2 regions of the Halomonas sp. XH26 genome follow, and region 2 is predicted to be linked to the other one. Evidence: predicted binding sites of a transcription regulator. Region 2 holds the regulator's gene; the other holds the start of a gene.
What was found. Region 2 encodes LexA, which represses DNA repair genes until DNA is damaged. Its sites were predicted from a motif close to TACTGTNTANNTANACAGTA; they were not measured.
Positions count from the first base shown of each region.

Region 1: recN (DNA repair protein RecN) is a predicted target of LexA. The motif match lies at 3,724-3,743, and genes of this name have one in related genera.

Region 1 covers NZ_CP071889.1:356,275-362,310, reverse strand. Annotated here, with positions in the region: gene dnaJ (molecular chaperone DnaJ) at 1-744, opposite strand, end outside; gene dnaK (molecular chaperone DnaK) at 855-2,789, opposite strand; gene grpE (nucleotide exchange factor GrpE) at 2,960-3,589, opposite strand; gene recN (DNA repair protein RecN) at 3,791-5,464, shown strand; gene fur (ferric iron uptake transcriptional regulator) at 5,576-6,028, opposite strand.
Region 2 covers NZ_CP071889.1:1,731,641-1,737,676, reverse strand. Annotated here, with positions in the region: gene nagZ (beta-N-acetylhexosaminidase) at 1-285, opposite strand, end outside; gene J4377_RS08055 (L,D-transpeptidase) at 367-888, opposite strand; gene J4377_RS08050 (TetR/AcrR family transcriptional regulator) at 866-1,543, opposite strand; gene lexA (transcriptional repressor LexA) at 1,871-2,548, shown strand; gene J4377_RS08040 (energy-coupling factor ABC transporter permease) at 2,609-3,280, opposite strand; gene purU (formyltetrahydrofolate deformylase) at 3,366-4,220, opposite strand; gene J4377_RS08030 (ribonuclease J) at 4,497-6,036, shown strand, end outside.

The sequences.
Region 1 (6,036 bases), 1.4 Mb from region 2:
CGGGCCACCGTTAATACCACTTTCACCTTCGCCATTCAGACGAATGCGATCACCAGTATCCACTCCCGGCGGAATCTTCACCGATAGCGTGCGCGTTTCCCGCACGCGGCCTTCACCGTTACATTTGTGGCACGGCACTTTGATGTGCTGGCCACTGCCATGACAGGTCGGGCAGGTTTGCTGAACCGCGAAGAAACCTTGCTGCATACGCACTTGGCCGTGGCCATGGCACGTGGGGCAGGTTTCTTTGCTAGAACCAGGCTCAGCACCTTCACCATCGCAGCGGTCACATTCGATATGGCGTGGCACGCGGATATCAACGGTTGTGCCGGAAACGGCGTTTTCCAGATCCAGCTCTAAGTTGTAGCGTAGATCACTGCCACGTGCGGGGGCGTTAGGGCCACGACGACGGCCACCACCGCCACCAAAGATATCGCCAAACACATCGCCGAAGATGTCGCTGAAGTCGCCAGCGCCACCACCACCGAACCCGCCACCGCCAAAGCCGCCGCCCTGGCCGTCAACACCAGCGTGACCAAATTGGTCATACGCCGCGCGCTTCTCGCCATCGCTTAAGACTTCGTACGCTTCTGACACCTCACGGAATTTTTCCGCTGCAGTGTTATCGTCCGGGTTTCGATCAGGGTGGAATTTTTGCGCCAAGCGGCGATAGGCCTTTTTGATCTCTTTCTGATCAGCCCCTTTTTCGACACCCAGGACTTCGTAATAATCGCGTTTGGACATGGGTCCTACGCCTCCTGGTTAGCTACGCACTTAATTAGGCGTCTACTTCGGAAACAGCAACGCGGGAGTTGTCTCCCGCGCCACCGCATTCCTTAGCAGATAGAGGTGATTTACTGTTTCTTTTTGTCGTCGTTGACTTCTTCGTACTCAGCGTCAACCACGTCATCCTCTGGCTTGGTGCTGGCATTTTCAGCACTTTCACCGTCCGCCTGCTGAGCAGCTTCTGCCTGCTCGGCGTACATTTTCTGCGCCAATTGGCCAGACACTTCGGTCAGCGCGTCCAGCTTCTGCTGGATGTTGTCCTGATCGTCAGTCTTCACTGCTTCTTCCAGCTCGCTGATCGCGGTCTCGATGGCTTGTTTCTCGTCATCGGTCGCTTTATCGCCGGCTTCCTGCACGGTTTTGCGAGTGGCGTGAATCATGCCATCTGCTTGGTTACGCAGTTGCACTAGCGCTTCGAACTTTTTGTCTTCGTCCGCGTGAGCTTCTGCATCGCGTACCATTTGCTCGATCTCTTCATCCGTGAGACCGCTGGACGCTTTAATGACGATAGACTGCTCTTTATTGGTCGCCTTATCTTTGGCCGACACGTTTAGAATGCCGTTGGCATCCAGGTCGAAGGCCACTTCAATCTGCGGCACACCACGCGGCGCTGGCGGAATATCGGCAAGATCAAAACGACCCAGCGACTTATTCTGCGAGACTTGCTTACGCTCACCCTGAACGACGTGAATCGTCACTGCCGTTTGGTTGTCATCCGCCGTGGAGAAGGTTTGTGTCTTCTTCGTGGGGATGGTGGTGTTTTTGTCGATCAGCGGCGTCATTACGCCACCCAGGGTTTCAATACCCAGGGTCAACGGCGTCACGTCCAGCAGCAGTACATCTTTTACGTCGCCGCCAAGAACACCGCCCTGAATCGCCGCACCAACAGCAACCGCTTCATCTGGGTTGACGTCTTTACGCGCTTCTTTACCGAAGAAATCAGCGGCTTTCTTCTGCACCATCGGCATACGCGTCTGGCCACCGACCAGAATCACTTCGTCGATTTCAGATGCAGACAAACCAGCATCTTTCAGCGCCATTTTGCACGGGTCGAGCGAGCGCTGTACCAGATCTTCAACCAGCGACTCCAGCTTGGCACGCGTCACCTTCACGTTAAGGTGTTTCGGGCCAGTGTTGTCAGCGGTGATGTACGGCAGGTTAACGTCTGTCTGCTGGGCACTGGAAAGCTCAATTTTAGCCTTCTCAGCCGCTTCTTTCAGACGCTGCATAGCGAGGTTGTCGCCAGACAGATCCATACCGCTGTCCGCTTTGAACTGGTCAACTAAGTAGTTGATCAACGCCAAGTCGAAGTCTTCGCCGCCCAGGAAGGTGTCGCCATTGGTGGCCAACACTTCAAACTGGGTTTCGCCGTCAACATCGGCCACTTCGATAATAGAGATATCGAAAGTACCGCCACCCAGGTCATATACCGCGATGGTTTTATCACCACGGGATTTGTCCATACCGTAGGCCAATGCAGCAGCGGTCGGCTCGTTAATGATGCGTTTAACATCAAGACCGGCGATACGGCCCGCATCTTTCGTGGCCTGACGCTGGCTGTCGTTAAAGTACGCCGGTACGGTAATGACCGCTTCAGTTACCGCTTCACCGAGGTAGTCTTCGGCGGTTTTCTTCATTTTCTTCAGCACTTCCGCACTTACCTGCGGCGGCGCCATTTTTTTGCCTTTTACTTCAACCCAGGCATCACCGTTATCGGCTTCGGCGATTTTGTAAGGCACCATTTTGATGTCTTTTTGTACGACATCATCTTTGAAGCGACGGCCAATAAGGCGCTTAATCGCGTAAAGAGTGTTCTCAGGGTTGGTGACGGCCTGACGTTTTGCCGCCTGGCCTACCAGCGTCTCACCATCGTCGGTGTAAGCAATAATGGAAGGCGTAGTGCGGCCGCCTTCGGCATTTTCAATGACTTTAGCGCTGTCACCATCGAGCACTGCCACACAAGAGTTGGTGGTGCCCAGATCGATACCAATAATGCGTCCCATAGCAAAAACCTCGAATTCGGTTGTTACAAAACTGATGTTTGAAAGCTGATGTCAAAAAATCTGCTTTTTGAAATTTAAAGCGTTTGCGGGTTTTCCCGCGGGTTGCCCTTTATTTGGGGGCCGCTTGCAGCATTTCAAGGGGCTTTTTTTTGCTTTGCGTCAGCCAATGCTTAATTGGCTTTTTGGCTAACTACCACCATCGCGGGGCGAACTAGGCGGCCGTTAAGCAAATAACCCTTCTGCATCACGTCCATGACGGTATTGGGTTCAAGCTCGGGATTCGGCACCATCGCCATCGCTTCGTGAACCTGCGGGTCGAAGGGCTCACCCTGGGGTTCAACGCTTTCCACGCCAAATTTATTCAATACGCCTAACTGCATTTTGAGGGTCATGGAAACGCCCTCACGATGTACGTCAGAGGCTCCGTCTTCCATGCTCTCTAGGGCTTTTTCCAGACTATCAACAACGGGCAATAGCTCCTTAACAAATTTTTCTAAAGCAAACTTGCGCGCTTTTTCAGCTTCTTGCTCAGCTCGGCGACGCACGTTTTGAGCTTCAGCAGCGGCACGTAGCGCTTGGTCTTTAGCTTCCGCCAAGCTCTGCTCAAGCTCTTCCACCTGAGCGGCTAGCATATCGGCTTCTGGGTTTCCCACGCCGCCCTCTAACGCAGCGTCTTCCTCGATCAAGCCTTCCAGCTCACCCTCGACCAGGCGCTCTTCAGCCGCTTGCTCGGTGACTTCCGCTTCTTGCTCTTGGCGGGCCAACTCATCTTCTAATGGGGTTTGCGGTTCTTTTGCCATGCCTAGCTCCTGAAAAGTATGCAGCGGTGGCATTAACGGCCACCTCGGTTAAGTAACGAGTATTAACCACGTATGGACGCTATATGGGGGCCATAAAAGCCATCTCAAGAGGGGCATTGAAGTGAGTTATAGACTACTGTATAAAACAACAATTATTGGATAAGTATCCAGCTTCTGTGCCGCACCGCCTCAGGAGGCCTTATGCTCACGCAGCTAGCAATCCAAGATTACGCTATTGTTGACCGCCTTGAACTCGACCTAACCCGTGGTATGACGGCGATTACCGGGGAAACTGGGGCAGGCAAATCGATTTTACTCGGGGCACTTGGCCTATGTTTGGGTGAGCGTGCCGACGCTGGCAGCGTGCGCCATGGGCGTGAGCGCACCGACCTTTCCGCTCGTTTTGATATTCAACATCTACCCGCTGCCACAGAGTGGTTGACTGCTCGCGAGCTGCCTGCTGAAGAGTGCTTGCTGCGCCGTGTGGTTACAGCCAGCGGTCGCTCCAAAGCGTGGATCAATGGCCACCCTGCCACCATCGCCGACCTAAAATCGCTGGGCGAGCAGCTGATTCAAATCCATGGACAGCATGCTCATCAGGCACTTATGCGTGAAGAAACCCATCTCGCCCTGCTAGATGATTATGCCGGGCTACGTGAGCGTAGCCAGCAGTTGGCTGAAACCTTCCGCGAGTGGCGCAGCGCCCGGCGGCGATTAAAAAAACTCAGCGAAGAAGGCAGTGAAGTTGAGGCAAAGCGGCAGTTGCTGCGCTACCAAGTAGAAGAGTTAGATCAACTGGGACTGGCAGAGGGTGAGCTGCAAACGTTAGAAGAAGAGCAGCATACTCTCGCCCATGCGGAAGAGACGCTGCGTGAAACCCAGTTTGCCGCCGATTGCTGCGCGAGCGATGAAGGTGGCGCTCTGTCGCTGTTAAATCAAGCCTATGCCCATTTAAGCGCGCTACCCGGCAGTGACAAAGGCACACTGGCCAATACCTTGGCCATGCTTAGCGATGCGCGCATTCAAGTAGAGGAGGCTTCAAGCGAGCTAAATCGTCTTGCCAGTACTACCGAACTAGACCCGGAACGCCTAGCCTGGGTAGAAGAACGGCTTGGCGATGTCCACCGTATTGCCCGCAAGCATCACGTTGCCCCGGAAGAGATTTGCGCGCTGCATGCCCGGCTCAGCCAGGAAGTCGAACTGCTAGAAGCCAGCGACGACGACCTGGAGTCGTTAAGCAACCAAGTGTCTGAATACCGCGAGCGCTATCGCAGCGATGCCAAACAACTAAGCGAGGCGCGACAAAAAGCCGCCGTTCGCTTGGGCAAAGAAGTACAACAACAGCTAGGGTTCTTGGCCATGGGTAAAGCACGTTTTGACGTGGACGTTACCCCGCGTGAAACGCCTACGCCAGAAGGCCTGGACCACGTCCAATTCCTGATTAGCGCGAACCCAGGCCAGCCTGCTAGGCCGCTAACCAAAGTGGCTTCGGGCGGTGAATTATCGCGCATCAGCCTTGCTATTCAAGTGGTGGCCGCCTCCCACTCCACTATTCCCAGCCTGGTCTTCGATGAAGTGGACGTGGGTATCTCGGGAGCGACGGCCGAAATTGTCGGTCAACTGCTACGCAAGCTCGGCGAAAACGGTCAAGTAATGACCGTCACCCACCTGCCTCAGGTCGCCGCTCAGGCGCATCAGCATCTGCATATTGAAAAACGTGCCAAACGAGATAGCACGCTGACCCATATGGCCCTGCTAGACGAGCGTGGTCGGATTAGCGAGCTCGCCCGCATGCTGGGCGGTGTAACGCTATCTGACCAAACACTCGCCCACGCCCGCGAAATGCTGCACGCTAGCCAACGGCCACCGCACTAAACGCTTTTTTCAATCGATAACGCGCTAGCAAACGCCACACACTATAAAAAAACGCCCCTAGGGCGCGAATGAGTCATCACTCGCACCCTAGAGGCATTTTATTTAGCGCGACTATTTTTTATTTGTGGGGCCGCTGTCCTGTCGGGTTACGTCCGACCCACGGGGGCGTACGTAAAGCACCAGGGCATGGTCCACAAGTTCATAGCCGTGCTCTTCGGCGATCTCTTGCTGACGTCGCTCGATGATTTCATCGACAAACTCAATGATTTCACCACTTTCTAAACACACCATATGGTCGTGGTGGTCTTCTTGAGTCATCTCGAACACCGCGTGGCCACCATCAAAATTATGACGGATCACCAAGCCTGCTGATTCAAACTGAGTCAGCACGCGGTACACGGTAGCCAAGCCAACATCCTCGCCCGCATCAATCAGTGTTTTGTACACTTCTTCTGCGCTAAGGTGGTGTTGACCCGAAGCATTTTCGAGAATCTGCAGGATCTTGACGCGCGGCAGGGTCACTTTCAGCCCGGCTTTGCGCAGTTCATGGTTCTGATCGGCCATGGTTGCTC
Region 2 (6,036 bases):
CGAATCCTCAGCGAATTGATCACCAATGCGTGCCATGGCTGGCATGCGAGTAACGCCTTCTTTAATTCGCTGAACGCGACCGCCTTCTTGATCAATACCAAGTAACAGCTCGCCGCGGACACGACGAATATCACTGCAAAGCTTTCTAACCTGGTAAGCATTCTCGACATTTCTAGCGAATAAAATGACACCGCCCACAGCAGGGTCCATCAAAAGATGTTTTTCAGCTTTGGTTAATCGCGGCCCTTCAAGGTCAAGCATGACCGGGCCTAAAGATTGAGTCATTGTGATGGATCCAACAAAAGGGCCGTCAATTTTAGTTGATCAATCTCTCGTGTCAAAAAATCAATAATAAGCTGCCTACGCTTAGCCATTATGAAGCCAAACAGGTGTGCCCGGCGGCGCATGCTCAAAAAGATAAAGCAGATCGTCATTGCGCAACCGAATACACCCATGTGAAGCAGCCACACCCATCGGTTGATCAGGTGGCGTGCCATGAAGGTAGATAAAGCGACGCTGAGTGTCGACATCCCCGCCGCGATTCACTCCTCTCTCTAAACCACAGAGCCACAAAATGCGCGTTAATATCCAATCACGATGAGGGAATTCCGCCGCAAGCGCCGACGTAAACACCTCCCCAGTCCACCGTCGCCCCCGAAAAACAGCATTATCAGCTAAACCGCCACCTATCGATGCGCGGATATAATGCCATCCCAGGGGGGTTTGACCACTACCTTCCTGCTGTCCTACACCTTTCTCACCGGTGGATACAGAGCACGTGTACTGCAGCGTACGCCCTTGCCACCAGCATAGCTGCTGCTGTTTGATATTGATTTCTATCCAACCACCATTCTGCGGGGGTAGTTCAGCTAGCGTGGGCGTTCGCATAATGTCCTTCATCAGCAGCAGGCGGTAGCGGAGCATTCATGGCAGCAACCACGACAGGGCGTAAACGTCTTACCAAATCCCTGACGGTTACTTGCTCATTATAGTCTTTCGCAGCAATGTCTCGCAGCGCATCTAGACCCGACAGCGTAAAAATCACGGTGCCCAACATGAAATGCAGTCGCCAAAAACGCTCAGCATCAGGTAAATCTGGCGTTGCCTGGCGCACGAGTTCAGTAAAGCGGGTAAATACGTCTCCGTACTGCTGTTGGATATAACGGCGTAAATGCCCTTGTGCCTGGCTATACGCCAACCCTAGCAGACGCATAAACACCTTCAGGCTATTGCGCTCAGCAGGCACTGCCAGCACCGTGCTTGCCATTGTTTCCAACAGCACTTCAAGCGGAATCACATCACCGTTGTACTGCGCTTCCAGCTCATCAAGCGCCGTGTGAAAACGTTGCGAGAAAGGGTCTAAATAGCGCGCAAACACCGCTTGGATAAGCGCTTTTTTAGAACCAAAGTGGTAATTGACAGCCGCCAAATTGACCCGCGCTTTACTGGTGATATTGCGTAGCGATGTTTCGGCAAAACCACGCTCGGCAAACAGCACCTCAGCGGTATCGAGGATACGTGTTACCGTATCAGATTGCGCCATAGCGCCCTCCAGAAAACGAGTGTTTAAAACATCGTTAAATACTATGCCATAACGCTATTTGGCTCAATCACTTATCTTTAGCTTTTTACCCAACGCTCAAATGCACCCTAGGCCCCTATTCAAACGCCTGCCATCAGACGCTCCGTCGACAGAGCCCCTCAGACTTACCGTTCTTATCTCCACTCCTGACACCATTCGCATAACGACTCCCATGCCATAGCGAAACGCTCTAGCATGTACTGGACAGAGCAACATACTGTATACTTAACCACATACTGTTTAAGCCGACATGTAGCCACTGTCTTGTTTAATTTTTTGGAGTTTGTTATGTCGCGTCCACTTACTGCTCGTCAACAGCATGTTTTTGATTTTATTGTTAAAACGATGTCTGAATTTGGCTATCCGCCAACCCGCGCAGAAATTGCCAAAGCGCTAGGCTTTCGCTCCCCTAACGCTGCTGAAGAGCATTTACGAGCGCTTGAGCGTAAAGGTGCCATCCGCATCATTCGCAATACCTCGCGGGGGATTCGACTGCCTAATCAGGAACCGCAGGATGTCAGTGATGTCTCGGCAACAGCGCCTGCCGCCAACGTAGAACCACTACCCAATGGCTTACCTGTCATTGGCGAAGTGGCCGCAGGAAGCCCGATTCTAGCAGCGGAACACATTGATCGTTATTGCCCACTCCCCGCTGAATACTTTACCCCCAAAGCGGATTACCTTCTTCGGGTGCGAGGCTTGTCAATGAAGGATGTTGGCATACTGGAAGGCGACCTTCTTGCCGTGCATCGCACCGACCGGGTTCGTGATGGCCAGATTGTGGTGGCAAGGCTAGAAGATGAAGTAACTGTAAAACGCTTTAAACGACAGGGCCATACGGTGACGCTGATTGCTGAAAACAACGACTTTGCGCCCATAGAAATTGACCTACGCACGCAGCAGTTGGATATCGAAGGGGTGGGAGTTGGTGTCATACGTGGCGGTAACGGCCAAGCACTGGGATAAGCGAGTAAGTGTAAATGCCGGTGAGGCACTCGATAGAGATACTCACCGGCTATCGCAATGTTACTGAGAGTCTATATAGCGACGATCATTAAACGTAGCTACCCAACTCGGGTGATACACCAATAAAATACTGAGCAACATCCCTGTGATGAAAGCCTCGGAGGGCATTAACAGGGGTAAGAAGCGCGCATACTCTTGGGCTAAGTACACAGCTTCAGAGTCGGTACCCGCCACCATGATTAGCAAGACCGCCGACAACCCTCCTGCCAGTGTTGCCAGCGCTGCGCCAAAAAAGCCGCATACGAATAGAAAGATCATCAAGTTATCCGGCAGGCGCCGATCTACCCATCGCCATACCAAACCGGTAATGACCGCAGGTACAATGCCGGTTACCAATACATTAGCGCCTAGTAACACCCATTCGTTGCGGCCAATAGCTGACATCGCAACATTAATCAGCACATTGCTGATTAATGCGAGAGGCATTTTGAATACCAACGTCATTAAGACAGTGAATACTAAGTGCAGGGTTAGCCAATCGACTGCCTGAGCACGCAGTTGCCACATCAACACTACAGCGAGCGTCGCGGCTAACCACCGATGCTGAAGAGCCACATCGCCTATCAGTACTCGCCAAGGGCGCAGCCATATCATCCATGCAAGTACGCTCAACGATACCAACCACGTCAGCAACAATGCCCAGGGAGCTAAAACACTTTGCGCGAAAGACATGGATGCCCCTATCTACCCGTCAGCTAACGACAAGCCAGCTGTAAAATTGAATTGACTAAAAACTCTGCGTATCTAAACAACATGCTTAGCTGAACACCACGGTCTTATTGCCATGGATTAATACTCGGTCTTCTAAATGCCATCGTAAACCACGCGCCAATACCGCTTTTTCGACATCGCGCCCAAAACGCACGAGATCCGTTGGCGTGTGGCAATGACTTACCCGATGAATATCTTGTTCAATAATCGGCCCAGCATCCAGTTCTTCAGTGACATAGTGACAGGTAGCACCGATTAGCTTAACGCCACGCTGGTAAGCTTGATGATAGGGCTTAGCACCGGCAAAAGAGGGTAAGAAGCTATGGTGGATGTTAATCACCCGTCCCGCGTAACGTGAGCAGAGCGAAGGTGGCAAAATCTGCATGTAACGTGCCAGCACAACGCAGTCAGCCCTTGCGCTATCAATCTGAGTTTGCACCTGCTCGAAAGCAACCTGCTTGTTATCAGGATCTACGGGCACATGATGGTAAGGAATGCCATACCACTCAGTGAGTGATCGCATATCCTCATGGTTTGAAATAACCCCGACAATATCGCAATCAAGCTCCCCAGCCTGCCAACGATAAAGCAGATCAACCAGGCAGTGAGACTCCCGCGACACCATCAACACCACACGCCTACGCTTTTGAGTATCGACGAGCGACCACTGCATATTGAAGGCTTTAGCCACCGGCTCAAACGCACTACGTAACGCCTCCGCCGACATACCCAACGAATCTGCCAAAATTTCGTATCGCATGAAGAATCGGCCAGTCTCAAGATCAGAATGCTGGCTTGCTTCAGTGATAGAACCACCTTGTTGAGCAATAAAGCTTGAGACACGCGCCACAATGCCCACTTGATCAGGGCAAGAAACCACCAAACGGTAATAATGAGACATAAATAAACACTCTTGACATATTTTAACGGCACGTTCGACAAGCACCTACCAGCGGTAGGTAAGCGGTATATAGGCGAAATAGTGTACCTTATGCTTATCAAGGAAGCACCGCAGCCAAATGCCACGATGATTGTTACCCGCCCCTGCCTTCCCGTATAGTTAAGGCCTTACTTTTTAGGCTTTTCATTACTGATGCACCCACCACGCGTTCAACTTCGTCCCCGCCGTCGCCCTCCCCTGCGCCTACTGCCGCTAGGTGGGTGTGGTGAAATTGGAATGAACCTTACGCTGTATGGATACGATGATGAGTGGATCGCCGTCGACTGCGGCATGATGATTCGCCAAGATCTACCTAATTCTCCACTGCAGGTGCCCAATACAGATACATTAGCAGCACTCAACATTACCCCAAAGGCACTCTACATTACCCATGGCCATGAAGATCATATTGGCGCCGTGGCGTGGCTCTGGCCTAAGTGGAATTGCCCTATTTTTGCAACGCCGTTAGCGGCGGGATTGCTGCGCCATAAGTTTGCAGAACATCAGCTTAGTAGCGCCGCTATAAACGTTGTGGAACCGGGTGATGCAATGGAGCTCGGCCCCTTCACGCTGCGTTACCTTCAAGTTACCCATTCGATTCCTGAAAGCTGCTCAATCCTAATGCAGGCAGGCGACTATCGCGTGCTACACACCGGGGACTGGAAACTAGACCCTAACCCGTTAATTGGTTCGCCCATTAACGCTGCTCAATTTCGTGCGCTCGCGCCTATCGACCTCGTCGTAGGCGACTCCACTAACGCCCCGATGCCCGGCCATTCAGGCAGTGAAGGCGATGTTGCAAAAGCACTCGCTCACACCTTGAAGCAGTGCAAAGGCCGCGTGGTGGTATCTTGTTTTGCCAGCAACCTCGCCCGCGTATTAGCGATTGGGATTGCTGCCCAACAGTGCGGCCGACGCGTCAGTCTGATGGGCCGTTCAATGGAACGCATGGTGAGTGTCGCGAAGGGCCTAGGGTATCTAGACGACTTTCCGCCGCTAGTACCGCCCCATGACTTAGGCTACCTGCCGCCAGAAGAGGTGGTGATTATTGCTACGGGCAGCCAAGGCGAACCACGTGCAGCACTACAACGCTTAGCGCAGCGGAGGCACCCGTTTGTGGATATTGAGCCAGGCGATAGCATCATTTTTTCTGCCAAAGCCATACCAGGCAACGAGCGCCCTATTGAACAACTGAAAAAACGCCTAGTGCAGCTTGGGGTGTCAATTTTCGATGAGATGAACCACCCAGAATTACACGCTACTGGGCATCCTGCCGAAGATGAGCTGAGAAAACTGTATCAATGGATTCGGCCGAAAACATTGCTGCCGGTGCATGGGGAGGCGCGCCATCAGGCTGCCCATCAAGAGATTGCCACCAGTCTCGGTATTAACGCCCCGCTCGCACCGGTAAATGGCGACATGTTGATGTTCGACAATCTAGGCTTACGCTGCGAAGCACGCTATCCCCAGCCGCCCTGCATCGTTAATCAGAACAGCGTCGTGCCTCATCCAGGGCTCGATACCGGCTCTCATTCATCGCGGCGCGGCAGTTTGTTCTTAGCGCTTCCCGTTACGGCTACCGACACTGGCTGGTGCCGCATTGGTCGTTTGATGCTGGATGCCAGCGGTACCAGCCCACTCGATGAAGATAGTTTCAGCGAATGGCTAGATGATCAGTTATTAGAAATAGCAGCAGAGACATTGGCCGATTTGCGTCAAGCACTGCAACCGAGGCTCATTCATTGGCTAGCCAATCACCTACAGCACATGCCAGACG